Regions from separate parts of the Clavibacter sp. genome, predicted to be linked through region 1. Evidence: riboswitches for the same ligand, from Rfam matches in the RefSeq annotation. Region 1 holds a riboswitch; the other holds the start of a gene.
What was found. Region 1 has a riboswitch for thiamine pyrophosphate ahead of HDR73_RS04560 (ECF transporter S component). Riboswitches for the same ligand answer to the same signal wherever they lie in the genome.
Positions count from the first base shown of each region.

Region 2: another riboswitch for thiamine pyrophosphate. It lies ahead of thiM (hydroxyethylthiazole kinase); the one in region 1 lies ahead of HDR73_RS04560 (ECF transporter S component).

Region 1 covers NZ_JAAVCB010000036.1:163-3,564, forward strand. Annotated here, with positions in the region: partial or broken gene HDR73_RS04555 (ABC transporter ATP-binding protein) at 1-736, opposite strand, end outside; gene HDR73_RS04560 (ECF transporter S component) at 739-1,389, opposite strand; TPP riboswitch at 1,423-1,533, opposite strand; gene HDR73_RS04565 (hypothetical protein) at 1,648-1,980, opposite strand; partial or broken gene glgX (glycogen debranching protein GlgX) at 2,188-3,402, shown strand, end outside.
Region 2 covers NZ_JAAVCB010000029.1:13,481-16,882, reverse strand. Annotated here, with positions in the region: gene HDR73_RS03550 (SIR2 family protein) at 1-1,196, shown strand, start outside; TPP riboswitch at 1,279-1,370, shown strand; gene thiM (hydroxyethylthiazole kinase) at 1,361-2,188, shown strand; gene HDR73_RS03540 (bifunctional hydroxymethylpyrimidine kinase/phosphomethylpyrimidine kinase) at 2,185-3,402, shown strand, end outside.

The sequences.
Region 1 (3,402 bases):
CGCCGTCCGCCGCGAACACGACCACCCGGTCGACGAGGTCCTGCCACACGGCGACGCGGTGCTCGATGACGACGAGGGTCGCGCCGCTCGACTCGACCACGGACTCGACGGCGCGACGCACCTCGCCGACGCCGTCGGGGTCGAGGTTCGCGGTCGGCTCGTCGAGGAGCAGGAGACCCGGCCGCATCGCGAGGACGCCGGCGAGGGCGAGGCGCTGCTTCTGGCCGCCGGAGAGCGCGGTCGTGGAGCGGTCCAGGGCGACGTCGAGGCCCACCGCGTCGAGCGCCGCCCGCACGCGGACCCAGATCTCGTCGCGCGGGACGCCGAGGTTCTCGCAACCGAATGCTACGTCGTCGCCGACACGGGAAAGGATCACCTGAGCGTCGGGGTCCTGCAGCACGAGGCCAGCGCGGCCGCGGCGGGCGGCCGGATCCTGGCCATCGACGCGCAGCGAGCCACGGGTCTCCCCCTCGTCGTCACCGCCGAGGACGCCCGCGAGCGCGTGCATGAGCGTGGTCTTCCCGGCGCCGGACGCGCCGAGGAGCAGCACCCGCTCCCCCGGCTCGATGACCAGGTCGACGTCGCGGACCGCCCAGGCGGTCCGTCCCGCGTGCCGCCAGCCCCAGCCCTCGGCTCGGACGGACGCGCCGCCCGCCCGCTCGGCCGTCGCCTCGGGCCCGGCGAGCGGCACGCGCGAGGCCTCGAGCAAGGACGGGCGACGACCCGGTCGCCGCACGGTCAGACGCGGGCCGCGGTGTCGCGGCCCGAGGCGAAGCGCGAGAGCGCGCCGGTGCGGGCGAGCGCCCGGGCGACGAGCCACGGGAGCAGCCCCGCGACGACCGCGCCCGAGACGAGCGCCGCGACCGTGTAGATCGTCGCGAAGAGCGGTGTGGATCCCACGTAGTAGGTGACGAGGTCCGTGATCGCCATGCCGAGCCCCGCGCCCATGCCGGCGAGCACGGCGACGTAGGCGCGCCAGTTCGCGTAGAGGAAGGCGAGCAGCACGAGCTCCGCGCCGAGGCCCTGCGTGAGGCCGGAGAGGAGCGTGCTCACCCCCCACACGTTGCCGACGAGCATGGAGACGAACGCGGCGAGCAGCTCGCCGTAGAGGGCGGCGCCGGGCTTGCGGATCACGATGCCGGTGAGGACGCCCGCGAAGAGCCAGCCGCCGCCCGCGAGCGCCTGGAGCCCGGGGAGCAGGGGCTGGAACACACCCGCGACGGGGACGGACGCCGTGTTCCAGATCACGAAGACGAGGCCGGAGGCCACGCCGAGGACGCTGGCCACGACGATGTCGATGACGCGCCAGCGGGCGCGGAGGCCGGAGCGGGGGCTGCGGGCGGCGACGCCGGCCGGAGCGGATGCGGTGGACGAGGGTGATGCGGTCATCGGACGTGCCCTTCGGTGAGGTGGAAGAGGCACGGGTGGAGAAAGGAAACCTCCCTGCGCTGGCATGATCCAGATCAGGTTCGACGGTCGAAGATTGGGGATCTTCCTCTCAGTCCGGCTCACCGGACTCCCGTGTTCACCGGCGAGCATAGCGCGCGGGCGACGCGCCCGGAAAGCAGCGACGGCGCGCGTCCCCGGACGCACGGGAGCGCGGGCGCCCGAGGGCACCCGCGCTCCGCGGTGGTGGTGCGGCTGCGGCTACTTCAGCGTCTTGATGAGCTTGACGAGGACCTTGCCGGAGATCCAGATGACGGGCGTGGCCACCGCGAGCAGGGCGATCACGTTGGGCTGGAAGCGCACCTCGCCGTCGGTGGCGATGTAGGCGCCGATGGGCCAGGTGGCGCCGCCGCCCCCGCCGCCGCCGGCGACGTTGCCGTCCGAGTCGGGGAGGTCGCTGCCCCCGCCGAAGCCGTACCAGGCGAACGCCACGGGCACGATGGTCGAGCCGTCGATGTCGAGGGGGTCGCCGTAGACCGTCCCCACTCCGGCGTTCTTCACGTTCTCTGCGAGCTGTGCGACGAGGTTGGTCATGCGACCCACCGTACCCTGCGGGGCCCTCGGGATGCGGGCCAATCCGGGCGCCCACGGTAGCCTCGCCCGTGGTGCGTCGCTGCGTCGCATCCGCCCCCCCTGCCGCTGCGGCCCACGCGGATCCACCGCCTGCCCCGCCCCCGACGGACCCCGCGCGCGCACGCGTGCGCACCGCCGGCGGACGAGTCGACCCAACTGGAGGACCACTTGAAGACCTGGCCCGGAAACCCCTACCCGCTCGGCGCGACCTTCGACGGGAGCGGCACGAACTTCGCTCTCTTCAGCGAGGCCGCGGAGTCGGTGCAGCTGTGCCTCATCGAGGAGGACGGCACCGAGACCCGCGTGGACGTCACGGAGGTCGACGCGCACGTCTGGCACTGCTACCTCCCGCACGTGCAGCCGGGGCAGCGATACGGATACCGCGTGACCGGTCCCTACGAGCCGGAGAACGGGCACAGGTCGAACCCCGCGAAGCTCCTGCTGGACCCCTACGCCAAGGCCACCTGCGGGGAGTTCGACTGGCACCCGTCGCTGTTCGCCTACGACTTCGGCGACCCGTCGAGCCGCAACGACGAGGACTCGGGCCCGCACATGATGCTCGGCGTCGTGGTCAACCCGTTCTTTGACTGGGACGGCGACCGCCTCCCCCGCACGCCCTACAGCGAGACGGTCGTCTACGAGGCGCACGTGAAGGGGCTCACGCAGCTGAACCCGCGGATCCCCGAGGAGCTGCGCGGCACGTACGCCGGCATCGCGCACCCCGCCGTCATCGACCACCTGCAGAAGCTCGGCGTGACCGCCATCGAGCTGATGCCCGTGCACCAGTTCGTGCAGGACAACACGCTGCTCGAGAAGGGCCTCCGCAACTACTGGGGCTACAACACCATCGGGTTCTTCGCGCCGCACAACGCGTACTCGTCCACGGGCGAGCTCGGCCAGCAGGTGCAGGAGTTCAAGTCCATGGTGCGGGCGCTGCACGCCGCCGGCATCGAGGTCATCCTCGACGTGGTCTACAACCACACGGCCGAGGGCAACCACCTCGGGCCGACCCTCTCGTTCAAGGGCATCGACAACCAGGCCTACTACCGGCTCATGGAGGACGACCCCACCTACTACATGGACTACACGGGCACCGGCAACTCGCTCAACGTGCGGCACCCGCACGCGCTGCAGCTGATCATGGACTCGCTGCGCTACTGGGTCACCGAGATGCACGTGGACGGCTTCCGGTTCGACCTGGCGTCGGCGCTCGCGCGCGAGTTCTACGACGTCGACAAGCTCGCCACCTTCTTCGAGCTCGTGCAGCAGGACCCCGTGGTGTCGCAGGTCAAGCTCATCGCCGAGCCGTGGGACGTCGGCCCCGGCGGCTACCAGGTGGGCAACTTCCCGCCGCAGTGGACCGAGTGGAACGGCAAGTACCGC
Region 2 (3,402 bases), on a different contig from region 1:
TGAACACAAGCGAGGAGCTGTCGGAATATGCCGAACCATGGAAATCGGTACTCGGCCAAATTTTTGAACAATATGGTCTTGTGATATCTGGCTGGTCCGCCGAGTGGGACGTTGCCCTCGTGCGCGAACTAGAAGCTGCCTCAAGCCGGCGCTATCCTATTTTCTGGGACTCGCACTCCGGGACGGGCCCCGCAGCACAAAAATTCGCCAACATTCTGCAAGCGTCAATAGTTCCATGTTCCAGTGCCGACGGCATGTTCGCGGGCCTGCTCGCGAACATAGAAGCATTGACTGACATGCAGCAAGAATCATTGAGCGTGGATTTGAAGATCGCTAAATTGAAGAGATGCTTGCCGGCGCCGTCTCGTCGAATCGAACTTTATGATTTGATCAATTCCGAAATAAAGTCCATTCGAACCCATACGGAGACAGTCGCCACTAGAACACAGCTCGGTTCCACGGGCTACGACAAGGTTGTTGCGGAGTCCTTCGAGCATTGCAGCGACCTCCTGCAAATGCTTTCCGCGGGCGTTTTCCACGACGACGGCACCCATGAGGCCCTCTGGGTGCGCACTCTTCAAACTCTTTTAAACCTACGCACGCCTCCTTCCGGCTCATACAGTGCGTACGCTTTAGCCCTGCAGCATCTCCCTGCACAATTGGCATTCTTCACCATGGGCGCGGTTTTAGTAAACGAACATCGAGACGCTTTACTAACCCGACTTGCCTTCGAACCCACTTGGCAAGAGCCGTACAATGCGTCGCCAGCGAAAAAAGCCTGCAAAACATTGGGGCTAAACAGTTTACTCAACTTTGACCTAGTTCAATCGTTACCACGATGGAATAACGGTCGCGGAGGGAACTGGCTTTACCCGCAAAGCCATCTTGCCCGAGAACTCATCGATGCGCCTTTGTCGAAATTGCTCGACGACATTAGCTTGCCAAACTTGTTTGATGATCTCGAGTATCGCATCGCTGTACTGCAATGGCTTTCTGGTAGTCGTAATCCTCAGTCAGGGGAATATTTAAGCGAAGGCAGTTATGACAGCGATGGTACGAGGACAGTCACCAGACGCCTTCTAGTAGACGCCCTTAATCCCAGCATGATGACTGCTTACACTTCCAGCCAGGCTCCTTCTCTGGCCGTGACACTAAGTGCTATGGAAGAAAAGCTTCAGAGAAATACGCGCTGGTGACGTTTGGGACAGGTCGTGTGGCACCGTACGCCACCTTGGCGACTAGCTCTGCCAAAACAGAGCAGCCCTCGCCCTAGGGTGGGTCCCTGACACGGGGTGCCCACGAGGGCTGAGATGAGACCCGTCGCACCTGATCCGGTTCGCACCGGCGGAGGGATGTCATCATGAGCGCTCTGCGCCCATCCACGGGAACGATCACGCGGGGGACGCCGACCTCGGCGGATCTCCTCCTCCAGCTGCGGGAGCGCCAGCCGCTCGTGCAGTGCATCACCAACGCGGTCGTCACCGGCTTCACCGCGAACGTCCTGCTCGCGCTGGGTGCCGCGCCCGCGATGACGGACGTGCCGACCGAGTCCGGGCCGTTCGCGCGCATCGCGTCAGGCGTGCTCATCAACCTCGGCACGCCGCACGCCGAGCAGCGGGAGGCCGCGGTCGAGGCCGCGCACGCGGCGCGCGACGCGGGGACGCCGTGGGTGCTGGATCCCGTCGCGGTCGGCGCCCTGCCGGTGCGCACGCGGCTCGCGCACGAGCTCGTGGCGCTGTCGCCGACCATCGTGCGCGGCAACGCGTCGGAGATCATCGCGCTCGCGACGGGCGGCGCGGGCGGCCGCGGGGTCGACGCCACCGACGAGGTCGAGGCCGCGCTCGACGCCGCGAGCCTGCTGGCGCGCACCTACGGCACGGTCGTCGCGGTCTCCGGCGCGGTCGACCACATCACGGACGGCCACCGGCTCGTGCGCGTGCACACGGGTGACGCGTGGCTCACGAAGGTGACGGGCGGCGGCTGCGCGCTTGGGGCCGTGATGACGGCGTTCGCGTCGACGGATCCGGATCCGCTGCGGGCCGCCGTCGCCGCGACCAGCGGCTACACGATCGCGGCCGACATCGCCGCCGAGGGGGCGCGCGGGCCGGGATCCTTCGCGGTCGGGCTGCTCGACGCGCTCGACGCCGTCACGCCCGAGCTCGTCGCCCAAAGTGAGCGCCTGTCGTGATCGGGCTCGACCTCTCCGTCTACCTCGTCACCGACCCCGCGCTCTGCGGCGCGCGCGGCGTGCCCGCGGTCGTCGCCGCGGCGGTGGCGGGCGGGGCGACGGCGGTGCAGATCCGCGACAAGCACGCGAGCGCGGCGGAGCTGCTGGCGACGGTCGTCGCGGCGGCGGATGCCATCGACGCGCATGCCTCCGCGCATCCGACGGCCCCGCGGCCGCTGCTCCTCGTGGACGACCGCGTCGACGTCGTGCTCGCGGCCCTCGCCCGCGGTGCCCGCGTGGACGGCGTGCACGTCGGCCAGTCGGACGTGCCGGCCGACCTCGTGCGGCGGATGCTCGACGCCGCGAGCCCCGACCGCCGCCTCGTCGTCGGCCTCACGGCGAACACGCCCGCGCACGTGGAGGCGTTGCGCGCGCTCCCCGCGGGCACGGTCGACTACCTCGGCGTCGGCGTGATCCGGCCCACGAGCACCAAGCCGGACCACCCGGCGCCGCTCGGGCACGACGGGTTCGGGATCATCGCCGGGCTCTCCCCCGTGCCGTGCGTCGCGATCGGCGGGGTGGATGTGCGCGACGTGGACGCGATCGCGGCGGCGGGCGGCGCGGGGACGGCCGTCGTCTCCGCCATCTGCGCGGCGGAGGATCCCGAGGCGGCGGCGCGCGAGCTCGCGGAGGCGCGGGCGCGGGCGCGGGCGCGTCCCGCGACGACGGGCGATGCGACGGACGACCCGGCCGAGGTCGTCGCATCGTCCGAGGACCACGCGCCCCCGCTCCGCCCGGTCCCCCGCGTCCTCAGCATCGCCGGCACGGATCCGACCGGCGGAGCGGGCATCCAGGCCGACCTTAAGTCCATCGCGGCGAACGGCGGCTACGGCATGGCCGTCGTCACGGCGCTCGTCGCGCAGAACACGACGGGCGTCCGCGAGATCCACGTGCCGCCCGTCGCGTTCCTGCGCGCGCAGCTCGACGCGGTCTCCGACGACGTCGCGATCGACGCCGTGAAGATCGGCATGCTCGGATCCGCCGCCGTGGTCGACGAGGTCGCCGCCTGGCTCGGTGCGGTGCGCCCGCCGGTCGTGGTGCTGGATCCGGTGATGGTCGCGCAATCCGGCGACGCGCTCCTCGACGCCGACGCGACCGAGGCGCTCCGCCGCCTGCTGCCGCTCGCCGACGTCGTCACCCCGAACCTGCCCGAGCTCGCCGCGCTCCTCGGCGAG